2 regions of the Lactococcus muris genome follow, and region 1 is predicted to be linked to the other one. Evidence: a T-box and tRNA genes for the amino acid it is inferred to sense, from the RefSeq annotation. Region 1 holds a T-box; the other holds one or more tRNA genes.
The links. A T-box is a leader RNA that pairs with one kind of tRNA and senses whether it is charged. The one in region 1 lies ahead of trpS (tryptophan--tRNA ligase), so its partner is inferred to be a tRNA-Trp.
Positions count from the first base shown of each region.

Region 2: it encodes a tRNA-Trp, which carries the amino acid that the T-box ahead of trpS (tryptophan--tRNA ligase) is inferred to sense. The anticodon was not compared.

Region 1 is NZ_BAAFQO010000013.1:45,215-52,958, reverse strand. It holds gene plsX (phosphate acyltransferase PlsX) at 1-836, shown strand, start outside; gene mgtA (magnesium-translocating P-type ATPase) at 957-3,554, opposite strand; gene ACGHCK_RS08580 (OsmC family protein) at 3,941-4,381, opposite strand; T-box leader at 4,507-4,729, shown strand; gene trpS (tryptophan--tRNA ligase) at 4,798-5,829, shown strand; gene ACGHCK_RS08570 (HD domain-containing protein) at 5,846-6,484, shown strand; gene ACGHCK_RS08565 (glycerophosphodiester phosphodiesterase) at 6,504-7,271, shown strand; gene ACGHCK_RS08560 (lipoate--protein ligase) at 7,479-7,744, shown strand, end outside.
Region 2 is NZ_BAAFQO010000007.1:73,313-81,056, reverse strand. It holds gene ACGHCK_RS05700 (AAA family ATPase) at 1-589, shown strand, start outside; gene ACGHCK_RS05695 (hypothetical protein) at 907-1,134, shown strand; gene ACGHCK_RS05690 (hypothetical protein) at 1,124-1,348, shown strand; gene ACGHCK_RS05685 (DUF1064 domain-containing protein) at 1,338-1,694, shown strand; gene ACGHCK_RS05680 (hypothetical protein) at 1,778-2,170, shown strand; gene ACGHCK_RS05675 (hypothetical protein) at 2,167-2,412, shown strand; gene ACGHCK_RS05670 (DUF722 domain-containing protein) at 2,638-3,042, shown strand; tRNA gene ACGHCK_RS05665 (tRNA-Phe) at 3,239-3,311, shown strand; tRNA gene ACGHCK_RS05660 (tRNA-Trp) at 3,877-3,947, shown strand; gene ACGHCK_RS05655 (nucleoid-associated protein) at 4,132-5,214, shown strand; gene ACGHCK_RS05650 (hypothetical protein) at 5,241-6,536, shown strand; gene ACGHCK_RS05645 (HNH endonuclease) at 6,603-6,935, shown strand; gene ACGHCK_RS05640 (hypothetical protein) at 7,082-7,744, shown strand, end outside.

The DNA.
Region 1 (7,744 bases):
AAATCATCGCAACAACTGAGCTTATCGACTTCCACGATGAGCCAGTAAAAGCCATTCGCAAGAAAAAAGATAGCTCTCTCGTCCGTGCGGTTAAAGCAGTCAAAGATGGTGAAGCTGATGCTGTTCTTTCCGCTGGAAATACCGGAGCTCTACTTGCTGCTGGCTTATTTATTGTCGGCCGTATCAAACAAATCGACCGTCCTGCGCTTATGAGTACCCTCCCTACTGCAGATGCTACAGGCTTTGATATGTTAGATTTAGGTGCTAACGCTGAAAATAAACCTGAACATCTGGCTGACTTCGCTGTTTTAGGAAGCTACTATGCAGCCAATGTACGTGGTGTTAAAAATCCTCGTGTAGCTCTTCTCTCCAACGGTGCTGAAGAATCTAAAGGATCCACAATGATCAAAGAAGCACACGCTTTGCTCTCAGATATTGAAGATATTAATTTCATTGGTAATATTGAATCGCGTGACATCTTGACTGGAGCAGCTGATGTCGTTGTCGCTGATGGTTTCACGGGAAACGCTGTGCTTAAAGCCATTGAAGGTACCGCAAGTGTTCTGATGCGCCAAATTAAAAACGGCATCATGAATGGAGGCTTTATCACTAAAATCGGTGGTGCTCTTGTGAAAAAGGAACTCAGCAAGCTCAAAGATACGATGAGTACAGATAGCGCAGGCGGTGCAGCTTTAGTAGGTGTCAAAGCACCAGTTATCAAAGCCCACGGTAATTCTAGCCCTGAAGCTATCGTTTCAACGATTCGCCAAATCCATCGGATGCTCGAAACAGATGTTACTGGCCAACTGGTCAAACATTTTGAAGATAAAGAATAATAAAAGAGTCTGGGACAAAGGTCCAAAACTAAAAAATCAAAATCGCTCAACCACGACATTCTTAATGACCGTGATTGAGCGATTTTCCATTATTTTGGACTTTTTTCCTAGCCTCTTTTGCTAGTTGTAGCTCTTATAATATAAATTTTTGACAATCTGTAAAGACAAGAGGTAAGCAAGGATAATGATGAACCAGTAGAAGAAGAATTGAACAGGCAAGTGTGCCAAATCAATAATTGATCCATATGAACTTAAAATCAATGTAAAGCCAACGACGAATGCGCCAATTGTGGAAAGGATAACCGGCAACGAAGGCTTACTTTGTAAGAAGGGGACTTTTTTGGTACGCAAGATATGGAAAGCCAAAGCTTGTGTGCCTAAGCTAACTGCGAACCAACCTGCTTGGAAAAGGTTAGCATGGGCAACTGTATTAAAGCCAAAGACATACCACAATACAAGGAAAGTGATGATGTCAAAGATAGAAGACACGGGTCCAACAATAAATGCAAAACGGGCAAGACCTTTAGTTTGCCATTTCACTGGACGAGCAATGTCTTCTTCGTCAACATTATCCCAAGGGATTGAAAGTTGACTCATGTCATAAATCAGATTCAAAGTTAAGATTTGTAAACTGAGCATGGGCAAGAAAGGCAAAAAGGCGCTGGCCACCAAAACGGAAAAGACATTCCCAAAGTTTGAAGACAAAGTGATACGAATATACTTCATCATGTTTGTAAAGACTTTACGTCCTTCAGTTACACCAGTTTCCAAGACCTGTAAACTTTTCTCGAGTAGGATAATATTTGAGGCATCTTTAGTGATGTCGGCTGCAGTGTCAACTGAAATCCCGATATCTGCCGCACGTAAACTTGGGGCGTCATTTATTCCATCTCCCATAAAGCCGACAGTATGAACCTTACGGATAAGCTCAATAATACGTGCTTTTTGCATTGGATTTAATTTTGCAAAAAGATGCACTTCCATAGCCGTGTTGAACAGTTCCTCATCATCCATAAGATCAATCTCACTTCCGATACAATAACGGTCAACTGGAATTCCAACATCTTCACAAACCTTTTGCGCGACAATGGCGTTATCACCTGTCAACACTTTTACAGTTACACCGTGATTTTGTAAACTATGGATTGCTTTTGCTGCAGATTCTTTGGCTGGATCAAGGAAACCGATAAAACCGACAAGGGTCATATCACGCTCACTGGCAGCATCAAAATCTTCGAGTTCTTCATCTGAAATGATTCGCTCCGCAATGGTGAGAACACGCATGCCTTGCATATTCATTTCACGGTTAACTTCTTTCATCTCTGCTAAACGCTCTTCCGTAATTTCAACACGTTTCCCGTCTTCCATCACATGCGTACAGATGGCTTGCATCTCCTCAACTGCGCCTTTTGTGACCATCAAGTTTTTATTGTCAGTTTTCACAACGACAGACAAAAGACGGCGTGAGAAATCAAAAGGTATCTCATCAACTTTTGTAATATTTTCATCGGGAAATTCGCGTCCTAGTTTTTTGAAATAGTCAATCACAGCAACGTCCATCAGATTTTTCCAGCCAGTTTGGAAGTTAGAATTGATAAAGGCTGAATTTAATACTTCATCTGCCTTATTGCCACGTGAGTTTACATATTCAACCATGACGACACGGTCTTCTGTAATCGTACCTGTCTTGTCTGTACAGAGGATATCCATTGAGCCGAGATTTTGAATAGCCGATAAATTTTTGACAATAACTTTTTCTTTACTGAGTGCTACTGCGCCTTTAGCCAAGTTGGCATTGACAATCATTGGCAGCATTTCGGGTGTAAGACCGACAGCTACAGCGATTGCAAAGAAGAATGATGTTTCAAAATCTCCCTTAGTTACCCAGTTCAAAATTAATACGATAGGAAACATGATAGCAACCATGGTCAAAAGCATGCGGCTCACACGGCTCAAACCTTTATCAAAGGATGATTCAACCTTTGTAGTAGTTGCCTTACTGGCAATATCGCCAAACATAGTTGAAGCACCAGTTTTAACGATTAAAATCTCTCCATTTCCTGATAAGACATCGGTCCCCATAAAGAGAACATTGGGCGCATCAAGCGCAGAGATTACTTTCCAGTCAATTTGCTCGTCTTCATCTAAATCTTCGGGTAAACGCTTCTCCACAGGGAAAGATTCACCGGTTAAAGAGGCTTGATTGATAAAGAGGTCACGGTGTGAGAGAAGAATAGCATCCGCTGGAATCATATCTCCCGTTTGAAGCTGAATGATATCTCCTGGGACAACTTCATCCATGGGGATTTCAAAACTCTCCGCTCCGCGCTTAACATTTGTAGTGTTCTCAATCATCTCACGCAGAGCAATTGAAGCCTTTTGTGATTTGTATTCCTGCACAAAACTTACACCAGCAGATACGGTAATCATGAGCAACATATAAAGTGCCCCCTCCATATCTCCTGTCAATGCCGAAACAGCTGCTAAAAAAGCAAGGACAAGAACAAAAGGATTTTTAAAAGCATGAAGCAGTATGATATACCAGGGAATGGGTTGCTGACTCGCAACCACGTTCGGTCCATATTCGTCTAAACGTTCCTCAGCCTGTTCAGCGTTCAAACCCGTAAAGCTCGTGTTTAAACGTTCAAAAAGCTCGTCACGCTTCAACTGTGCCAACTCTTTAAGCACTTCGTTTTTGTTTGTTTTCATTTTTTGCATACGTGCACCTCCCTCATCTCTAGGGCGTAAACCTTTAAAAAGTTTACTTTTCTTTTTTTATGGTGTGGTTTGCGAAATTCCTCTCTCTATTCTACTATAAATATCGAAAAAATATTGAGAAGTCCTCTTATGAATATTAAGGAAACAGTCTGATTTTATCTCCAAAAGCCTCCTTATGCTCTTAAATTCGGTACACAAAAATAAAAAAGCACTATTACTAGTACTTTTAATTACAATTTATCTGTCACTTCTTTATGAAGTACTTACTGTAAATTAGGTTAACACTTGATTGACAGTCTGCAACATATTTCTAACTCTCTGACAACGGTGCAAAACTCCTTTTTTATCTGCCGTTTCCTATCTTACCTGCAGTTGGTCACTCTAAACTAGGAGAGCAATTCTGCTTCCAACTCGATAGGAACTGAAATCAAAGCTTTAGAAACCGGACATGTTGCTTCGATTTCTTTTGCTAACTTTTGAAATTCGTCATCAGAAATCCCAGCAATTTTCGATTGGTTTTTCAGATGAATCTTTGTAATTGCAGGACCGTCTGCTGTTACCGCAAAGGTCACATCTGCTTGGGTGTAAATGTTATCGACTTTGTAACCTTTTTCGCTTAAAAGCAATGAGAATGCCATGCTAAAACAAGCGGCATGAGCTGCACCCAGAAGTTCTTCAGGTGTTGTTATGGATGCTGAATGCTCTGCACGCGCTTCAAAATTATAGGGCGTATCAGTAAATACCTGTGAAGAGTCTAGACTGATGGTACCTGAACCATTTTCTAAATCCCCTTGCCATTGTGCGGATGCTGTGGATACATTTGCCATATATTTCTCCTTTTCATATTATAAATAGTTGGATAGCCTATAGCCCAAGTATAGGATTTTATTATGGCCTTTTCAAGAGATTGGACTCAGACATATTTGACATTATGTGAAAATAAATGTAGAATTTGAACTATCAGAAGAGTAACTTTTCAAAGAATTCTTTAGGAAGTTGGCGGTAGTGCAAGCCAGTGTTTTCAGAAAAGTGAATGGACTGATAATAACAAAATGATTTTAAGCAATATAAATCACGGCTGCTCCCGTTAACAAAGCACTCGTTTCTATGACGAGCTCGAGGAAATTCTTAAAGAATTTCGAATTACGGTGGTACCGCGTGATAACGCCCGTAAAGTATTTTTACAATGCTTTACGGGCGTTTTTGTTACAAAAATTTGTACCTCAAAAAGGAGAGAACTATCATGAATAAACCTACAATCCTAACTGGCGATCGTCCTACGGGCAAACTCCATATCGGACATTATGTTGGCTCACTTAAAAATCGTGTGCTACTACAAAACACAGGAAAATATAACATGTTTGTTTTCCTTGCCGACCAACAAGCTCTCACCGACCATGCCAAGGAACCTGAAAAAATTATCCAATCTGTTGGAGACGTGGCTTTAGATTATTTGGCTGCTGGTCTCGATCCAGAAAAATCAACCATTTTTATCCAGTCCCAAATTCCTGAACTGGCTGAACTTTCAATGTATTACATGAATTTGGTTTCCCTAGCACGACTTGAACGTAACCCTACCGTTAAAACAGAAATTGCGCAAAAAGCCTTTGGCGAATCCATTCCTGCCGGTTTCTTAGTTTATCCTATCGCTCAAGCCGCAGATATTACAGCCTTTAAAGCCAATCTGGTTCCTGTAGGGAACGACCAGAAACCAATGATTGAACAATGTCGCGAAATTGTACGCTCTTTCAATAATGCATACAACTGTGATGTCTTGGTTGAACCTGAAGGACTTTATCCAGAAAATGAATCGGCAGGACGTCTTCCTGGCCTTGACGGGAATGCAAAAATGTCTAAATCGCTTGGTAATGGCATATATCTGGCTGATGATATGGATACGCTTAAAAAGAAAGTGATGAGCATGTATACAGATCCCGACCATATCAAGGTTGAGGATCCAGGTAAAATTGAGGGCAATATGGTCTTCCATTATCTTGATGTCTTTGGACGTGAGGAAGACGCTACTACTATCGCTGAGATGAAAGAGCATTATCAAGCGGGCGGCTTAGGAGACGTAAAAACTAAACGCTATTTATTAGACATTCTCGACCGTGAACTCTCTCCAATTCGTGAACGCCGCATCGAATTCGCTAAAGACATGGGGGCTGTTTATGACATGCTTAAAGATGGCTCTGAAAAAGCACGTGCTGTTGCTGCAAATACCTTATCTGAAGTAAAATCAGCGATGGGCCTTAACTACTTTGATGCCAAATAAAAGAACACAAAAACTTATGACAACTCAAGAAAAAATTGCTGCCTTTGCCAAAAAAATCTATGAGAACAACTATGACGGACATGGCTTTGATCACGTCAGTCGTGTTGTCAAGCTCGCAAAACAAATCCTTGCTACGGAACCCCTTGCAGATTCTGATTTAGTTATTGCTGCTGCTTACCTGCACGATACCTATGATGAAAAGATCTGCTCCGATGTCGCCCAACAAAAACAAGAGGTTGCAGCCTTCTTAACCTCCTTAGATTTTTCTAAAGAGAAACAGGATAAAATCTTTTACATCATTGATAATATGAGTTATTCTGCCAATCTTTTAGAGAAAAAAGAACTCGACATCAATGGTCAAATCGTCCAAGATGCCGACCGCATTGATGCGATGGGCGCTTGGGGCATTGTGCGGACTTTAGAATATGGCTGGTCCAAAGGTCGCACCTTATATGACCCCACCATAAAACCTCAACATTTTTCTAGTAAAAGCAACTATCATCAAAGTGAAGGGACAACGCTCAATCATTTTTACGAAAAGCTCTTTCTGCTCAAAGATTTATTGAATACAGCGCATGCTAAAAAATTAGCCCAGAAGAGAGATAAAATTATGCGTGATTTTGTCACTGCTATTGAGGAAGAATATGATAGCTAGAAAGGCAGATGTTTTAACTGTGAATTTTGAAAAAAACTCTCCTCCTCAGGGCACGTGTCTTATCTTTGCCCATAGAGGTTCAAAATGTAATCGACCTGAAAACACTTTGGCAGCTTTTCAGGAAGCTCTGCATGTAAACTCAGACGGTATCGAACTCGATGTCCACCTGTCTAAAGATAATCATCTGGTCGTCATTCATGACGAAAAAGTTAATCGAACAACTTCTGGAAGAGGCCGTGTTTGTGATATGACCCTAGCCCAATTAAAACAACTCGATGCTGGCTCTTGGTTTGACAAGGCTTTCTACAAAGAAAAAATACCCACTTTAGAAGAAGTTCTGAATTTGCTGCTAAAGGAAAACTTTGCAGGTTATCTGAACATAGAGATTAAGACCGATATCATAAATTATCCTGGTATTGAAAAACAGCTCTTTACTTTGATGAACACTCAAACTTTTCCCTTTAAAGTCATCTACTCTTCTTTTAATGTAAACACACTTCGCAACTTACACGCACTAGGCATTAAAGACGAAATCGCCTATCTTGCAGGAAAAACTTTTCAAAGAGTGGATCTCTCCGTAGTAGGAAGCTTTATCACAAGCCTTCATTTGAAAAAAAATTATGTTTTTAGACATAAGAAACTATTAGCACCGGGCAGTAAACCGATTCGGCTTTGGGGAATTCATTCAGAAAAAGACATGTACTCAGCTTTTCAGCATAACATATCTGGAATTTTCACAGACTTTCCTGAAAAAGCGCTCAAAATTCGAAAAATCAGTCAAAAGTAAGATAAAACTCCTCTCATTGTAAACATGCTCTACGCATGTTTTTTATATCCAGAAAAAATTCACAAACTTTATCATAAAATTGTACAATAGTCGCTTATGATAGCGGAGTCATTTTCCTTTACTTTCTATTTCACAAGGGATATAATGAGTTTGTATGTGTTAAATGGGAAATACATTTGACATATATTTCTAATGAAAGGAGAATCTATGCAATATATTAATTATCTCGGGCAGGATGCCTATACCAACATTGCGATGGATTCTTGGTTATTAAATAATCTGAAGGCAGAGGAGCCTGTTTTTGCCCTTTGGCAAAACAAGCGTGCTGTTATCGTCGGACGTAACCAAAATACTTTTGCTGAGATAAATCAAGATTATATTGATCAACATGATGTGCAAGTTGTACGGCGCGTATCTGGTGGCGGTGCTGTCTATCATGACGAGGGAAATATTTGTTTTACATTTTTTGTCCC
Region 2 (7,744 bases), on a different contig from region 1:
AGGGAAGCGGGCAACGGCTAACTTCTATGCTGAGAAAATTCGTGATGAAAATCCGAGCTATTTAAACGAGATTGGTCAAGACGATTTCTTATCGGCTGCAGAAATGCGCAAGCACTTAGCTGCGGCGCTTGGAGATGATAGAGCTTGGCAGATATCAGGTTTTGAGCTTGGAGAAGTACAAAAACGGGTCAAATTACAGACAGCATGGCGCCTTGAAGGAACCTTGCGGGAGTTTCCCAAGTTTGAACCAGTCAATCTGTGGTTCAACTATCCGCTTCACGTTCATGATGAGGTGGGTGTGTTGAAAGACTTGGACTATGTGGGGACGGATAAGCCCTATAATCAGCGAAAAGCGGCCGTTAAATCCCGAGACTCTGCAGAGAAGAAAGCCGAACGCAAGAAGAAAACAACTGATGAACTAATCTCGGCATTCTCAATCCTTGATGAAGGGGATGGCGTTGTCAGAATCGGTAAGCTTGAAAGCTATTTTGAAAAATCAAGAAATACAATCAAGAATTGGCTGAAAAATCAGGATGTTTTGATGATTGATGAGGAAGGTTTTGTTTCTATGAGGTTAGAGCTAGATTAGTATTTCATTAGAAATGAAACCCCTGTCAAACCTATCAATTTAACAAGAAATTGATACCCCTGTCAAACCTGTCAATTATCGGAAAAGTGACACCCTAAATCACTATCAAAAAAGGGTATAAATTGACAGTTTGACACTGTCAAAAAAAGGGTGTCAGTGAATTCTATAACTTTGTTATTAGAATTACGGGGGTGTGTAGGTGTATTGACAAGTCAAATCCGTTTCTGGGTATGCGGATTTTGACAAGTAAATGACACCCCCACCGATCGCGCGAGGTGGATGGAAAAATTAGAAAAATGAGGTTGAAAAAAAGTGAAATGAAAAAAGGTAGAATTTCAAAAAAGTTGGATGGTGTTAGAAAAATGCCTCCGAGTTATCACACGATTCCTGGTCATGAGTTTAGCTATGAAAAAAGCGAAGTCATGAATTATTTGAAAAATGATGATGAAGCTATGAATTGGTTTTTCAGATTGATGCAGACAAATGAGCTGATTGTCTATGACCCCAACACAGGAAGGTGGCAAGGCAACGACTATGAACTATGAAAAATTTTTCAGCGACGTAAAAGAATGGATTGAAAAGTGTAATTCACAGGCGATCAAACTCGGATTTTTTGAAGAAGATTTCTGGACATGGGTGATCATGTCGCTTGGTGAATTATCAACAAAATACAATAATCACCCGCTGGCCATGAAGCAAACTTTCATGCTCATGGACTGGCTAGATGATACCTATAAGGAGGCGAAGGATGGCGCATAAATACGGCGCAAAGAAAGTGACTGTTGATGACATCACATTCGACAGCAAAGCGGAAAGCATTTATTATCAGCTGCACAAGCACAATCCGAACATGCGGATGCAAGAAAAGTTTGTCTTGCAAGAGAAATTCCGAATGAATGGCAAGGCATACCGTGAGATTGCCTACAAGCCGGACTTTACTTTCTATGATGAGGCTGGGCAACTGGTTAAAGTCGTGGACGTGAAAGGGATGCTTTTGCCTGAGTTCAAAATAAAGGCCAAAATGTTTGCGAATCGGTACGGGTTGCCTATCACGATTGCAAAGAAAGTGGCACGAAAAGATGAATTTGAGGAGAAAACAATATGAAGAAGGCGGAGGAAGCATGAAAGAAAAATATAAACAATGGATTAAAAAAGCACTCGCAGACATAGGAGAGGAAGATGAGTAAAATGGAATTTAAAGCAAAAACAGCAACTGAAGCTTTAGAAAAAATAGCAAATGCAAGTCGTGAATATCATTGGGGATGTGATCAGATTTTCATTTATGATTTACCGTTTGAAATGTCTGATGTTCAAGATTACGCTAAAGCAACGTTAAATAATCAGCCCAAGCTCAGCATACCGAAGAAAATTGCGGAATTGTTGGATGTTGGATTCGAAAAACTTTATCCGAAAGACGTTGGTATTTCGAGCATATATAATCTTTCAAGAATGCATTTTAGCGAGAAAGAACACAAACGGTTGCTTCTTTGGGATAGACAAACTGAAAATGCTAATGCTTTAGCAGTTGCCTATCTCGCAAGCAAGGCGCTAGGTGTTGAGCTTGTGGAGGTTGAGGAATGAAAGTTTATATTTTTGAATATATTGAAGGGTTAACAGATTACTATCATGACGGCGGCGGCTTGGTTGTCGTAGGACGTGATGCTCTAGATGTATATATGCGAAAAGTTAAAGAGCTTAATGATGAGGAATCTGAATATAGTAAGTACCCTGTGCTGAGAGAGTTGCCAGAACCAAGTGCGGTTTTTGAAACAACTGAAACAGAAGAACGTATTTACATTTTTCAAGATGCAGGCTGCTGTTAGGTAAGGAGGGATGATATGCGATTAAACAGAGGTAGTAGGATGAAAAACTTACATGGTAATGAAATAGTTCTTATACTGGTTCTTATTTGCTTAAGTGCAATTGTGATTGTTGCAATGTTAACAGGAAATTTAGACAATTTATTACATTAAAAATAGCCCGCTGGCGACGGGCTTGACAAATACTATGTTACTAACACTATTATATCATTTTTGGAGGTGTTAATAATGGCTAAGATTGACAAAATAGATCGACTTATTCGTGATTATGTGAACGGGTTTATTGACAAGCGTATTGAAGCTATTGAAAATAGATACAGGTATAAATCAAAGATTGATAATCTCGGAATTCGCACTGCATATAGCGGTGTATCTGAACAAGAGCGCGCTATTTTACTTAAGGAGCAGATTGAGAATGACCCAGAAATAATCAATCTAAAGTATCAGAAGAACCAGATTGAAGCATGGTATCATTCTTACCCAGATGCCAAGATGATCTGTGAACTCCGCTGGAAAAAGAATATGCAACAATGGGAAATTGAGCAAGAAATGCGAATGAGTCGAAGCACAGTTCATAATCGCTATGTAGAGCTAAAAGCAGAGATTATAAGATGGTCGGGATTGGAGCCATAATGCTTGCACATCCGTTGGACAAAAATAGCACATAATGTGGACAACAGACCATGTTTTCAGTGATATACTTGTATCATGAACAAATAAGCAAAGACACATGAAAAAGTTCGGTTGAGTAAAGAGTGCTGACATTGTTCATAGCTGTTAGGAGCTACTTTACGTAGCGAGACGTTGCTGGACGATAAAACCAGCATTTGGGAACTTAGCTCAGTTGGTAGAGCAGTAGATTGAAGTTCTATGTGTCTCAGGTTCAATTCCTGAAGTTCCCATTTGTGCATCTCGGTTGAAGCAAGGTGATACTTGTCCGAGAGCCTTCTTTGGTACTTGTGGAAGTACCTAAAGTAGCTAACATGAGGCATGGTGATAGCCCTGCTGGAAAGTCATCCAAAGCTCGTGAGAGATAGAGGAACTAGTAAAAGCTAGTGTGAAAATGGAGGCGTGCCACAATAACATAATCATAGAGCATAGGTCTTTTCGTTGGATAGAATTGGACGGCGCAGGAAATAGTAACTGGTCGTTCGGCTAAGTTAGTGGTAGGAGTTTGCAATCTTCTTCAAAACCTTAGTAATTGCAAAACAATCCGATTTGCCGTGAACAGAAGAAATTCTGGTATAAGAAAAGCGCTTAGTACGAGTAGCATAAGGCAACCTAACAGATTATATTGCTAACATATTAAATCTGTATCATGTGAAAGTTGGTGAGTTTCGTTCTCAGCCCTGACGTTAAAAGAGAAGCAATAGGAGCTTAGAGAGTTGCTCCTTTAAGTAGAGCCTATTGAGTCAGTCGCTTAATAATGAGAGTGTTATTGTGGTTGGAGAAAAACCGCACAATTAAGGGTTATTCGTATAGTGGTAGTACAGCAGTCTCCAAAACTGTTAGCGCTGGTTCGATTCCAGCATAATCTGTAGCAGGTATTTACTGAGATTTTTTTGATATGATTATTCCTTTAAATAATAATTTTTTGAATTTTTTCAATTAACTGTAGAATATATTTAAACATCTAACAATTAAAAATACAGGTATTTTTATATTTTTATTATTAGTGCTATAATATAAGGGTTAATGTATTATTATGGAGGAACCTAAACATTGGAATACTTAAGGATTTTTCATTATAAAATTACTGAATCAGGTATGAAGCCTAGTGCAGGGAAAATCTATACTGCTGAAAGTGGAGCTTTAACAGAAGAAATTCAAAAATTTTTTAATAAACATGTTAAAGATATTTTAGAATCAAAAAGAACAAGAAATAGTAGGTTTAAAAAAATAGATTCTCCTTTTTTGCAATATTTTGAGGGAATATTTGATTCTTATGATAAGTTTGATCAAAAATCAAAGCTTTTAAATACTCGTTTTTATAATAAATTGGCTCAAGCACAGAAAAAAGATTTTCTACTTATTATATTTGACTCAAGTTATGAAGGGGAAAAATGTCTTGGAGTACTCACAATGGAAGCTAAAAAGGGGCTTCAACTTAGCGGTGATATTTTATCTATAATAAATGATTTGTTACCTGATTCTGGAGCAAAATTAAAAAAAGCAGCAATTGTATTTGAAAGAGAAAGTTTGACTTTTAAAAAAGAACAAGAAACTACTGTCGGTGATGATGAAATGAGTATACGACATGCAGTTGTTATTGATCGTCAAACTCCAGATATCACTAATCATTTTATGGATTTTTTAAATAGTGAAATTATCCCGGATAAACCGACAGAAGTTACTAAGATTCTGCTTAGGGCATTCCCAAAGGTCTTAAGTAAGTATCTTTTGCCAGACTTCAAAAAGAAGGACATACAAAATGAGATAAGAAATATGTTCTCAACACGCAGAGATTCAAATTTTGATAGTATAACTCATACTCTAAAAACTAAATTTCTATCCGAAGATAAACTAGAAAAAGATAGTATTGATGTGGACGATTTGAGTTTGCAAGTTTTTAGAGAAGCTAAAAAACAAAGTTCAGCAATTACTTATTCTTTTACTGCAGAATCCAGTCGATTCTCGAAAAACATTATTAAAGATTTGAAAGGAGGGAAAAATATTAATTTGGTTATCTCAGAAAAGAGCATAGAAGAAGGGGATGTAAAAATTAAAAACCTTGAAAAAAAAGATGAACCATATATAATAGTAGAAGTAAAAAGAGATGCAATAAAATTAGAAAAGACAATATAACTTGGATTAGAGAGGAGAAATGAATAATGAGAGACCTATATCATAATATTATTGATTTTTCTTCAAAGCATTCAGATATAATAGAACGTTTCAACTTAATTGAAAACTTGTTAGTGAAACAAATTATTGAGTTTAGTAGTTTACCAGAAGATAAAAATTATTTTATAAAGACTATTGAAGATTTAAACGATAAAATTAAAGTGGAAGTTGATGAAGTTGAGTTAGGCACGAAGGATAGTTTTCAACAGATTAATTTTACGGAGGCAGATATTAAAATTGTTATAACATACGATTTATGCCATACTACACAAATTAATATTATAAAAGAAAAAAATATAAACGAAATTTTTCGAGAAGTGGTCAAGAAATTTAAACTCAAAGATATCAGAAAAATAAATAATGAAATTTTATTAAATTTAATTAATAATAGTGAAAAATACTCACTTAAATTAAAAACAAATTGGGCTGCTTTCTTTAAAGATAAACATTATTCAGAAAAAAAGTCACTAGTCCTTCCGGATTTAATTCCTATGAATATACAGGAGAAGTTCTCCAGAGAAATATTTGAGGCATTTATTGATTTAATTGCTGAGAAAAGAATTGGTGATGATTATCTGATAAGTTTAACTGATAACAAAACTTTGAATTTCTCAAAGGAAAAACTTCCAGATACTCCTGATAACAGCAATATATATTCAATCATTAAATATATTTTTGATGATGAGTATAGATATGATGATAAGCTAAAAATATTCAGAACTATACTTAGTAAAGTGTTAAGCGATACTGAGATTAGAAATATCAATTGGGATAGAATTTTACAGACATTAAAATCTAACTATTCTCTTTTTATTAATGAAAAGATGGAAGATTTTATTAGATTAAAAACCTCTTTGGCTAAACAAGCATCAACGTTAAATCAAGTCGTAGATAAAAGTATTGATAGTAAAGTTGATGAATTTTCCAAGCAAATACTTATAATAGTTGCAACAGTTTTATCTAGTTTTGTGGTTAAAATTGGTAGTAATAACCAGTTCATTCTCATTAGTTCAGCCATAGCGTATGTTGTTTTAATTTTAATTTTTAATCTTATAAAAGGTATTCATTTTTCTTCAATAAGTTTCAAAAAAAGTATGGAAGGCATAAAAAATATAGATAAAAGTTTGAAAGAATTAGAGTATTCGAGTAACAATGATGTATTGAATAATAGTTCAAATAACATAAATTCGTCACTTAAAAAGTTAAGCCTAATTGAAAATTTGCAATTTGCTTTACTTTTACTTATTACTATAGGGTTAATTGCTATGCTTGTTATTGCATAAGAATATTATATAGATAAAGCTGTCAGAAATGGCGGCTTTTTGTATTTTGATATTGAAGGAGGGGACATGACTTTAAGAGCTGACCGAACAGGAGCCCACCGGGTAGGCTTTGACAAGAACAAGAAGCGACTGCTTAAGACACAGAACACTTGCGGGATATGTGGCAAGCCCATTGATAAGAAACTCAAGGCACCACATCCATTGAGTCCAGTTGTTGATCACGTTGTTCCAATCAACAAAGGCGGACATCCATCAAGCATGGAGAACTTGCAGCTGGCTCACTGGACATGCAACAGACAGAAGTCTGACAAGTTATTCAACGTGAAGAAGGAAGAACCTAAGGTAATTGGCAACAGGAACCTTCCACAGAGCCGTGATTGGGCTTCTTACGTGTCTTAGGTATTTCTGGATAAAAATATTAGGAGAGATTTAAAATGCGACAGCGGAAAAATTAGGGGGCGTATCCCCCTCCCCTGGGCTCAGCCCGAGCTTCACGCCGTCACTGTACATTTTTTCTCGCGCGACAACTGAAAGGAGTTGAATAAATGGCCGGAAAAGGCATGAGTTACCTGAAAACAAAGCTGTCTGCTCATAAATCGCGGGTAGATATGCGATATAAGCAATATGCGATGAAACACCATGACATGACGGTTGGAATCACAATCCCGCCAGAAATGAGGGCACGATTTCGCGCAGTTCTGGGCTGGACGGCTAAAGGAGTGGACACTCTGGCAGACCGTCTTATTTTCCGAGAGTTCGCCAATGATGGTTTTGAAGTAAATGAGATTTTTCAGGCAAATAACCCTGACGTTTTTTCAGACAGCGCCATTTTGTCGACTCTGATTGCATCGTGCAGCTTCACTTATATTTCAAAAGGAGATAATGGCGAGGTGCGCTTGCAGGTCATCGAAGCCAGCAACGCTACGGGGGTTATCGACCCAATAACTGGGCTTTTGACGGAAGGTTATGCGGTACTTGAACGAGATGAGCATAATAGCCCGATTCTTGAAGCGCATTTCTTGCCTAACCGGACGGATTATTATCATGCGGATAAATCGAAGGATTTTTCAAGCTACCACAATGCTGGACATCCGCTCTTAGTGCCAATTATCCACCGTCCTGATGCAGTTCGACCATTTGGAAGGTCAAGGATTACGCGGGCAGGCATGTATTATCAGAGATACGCCAAGCGAACGCTGGAGCGTGCA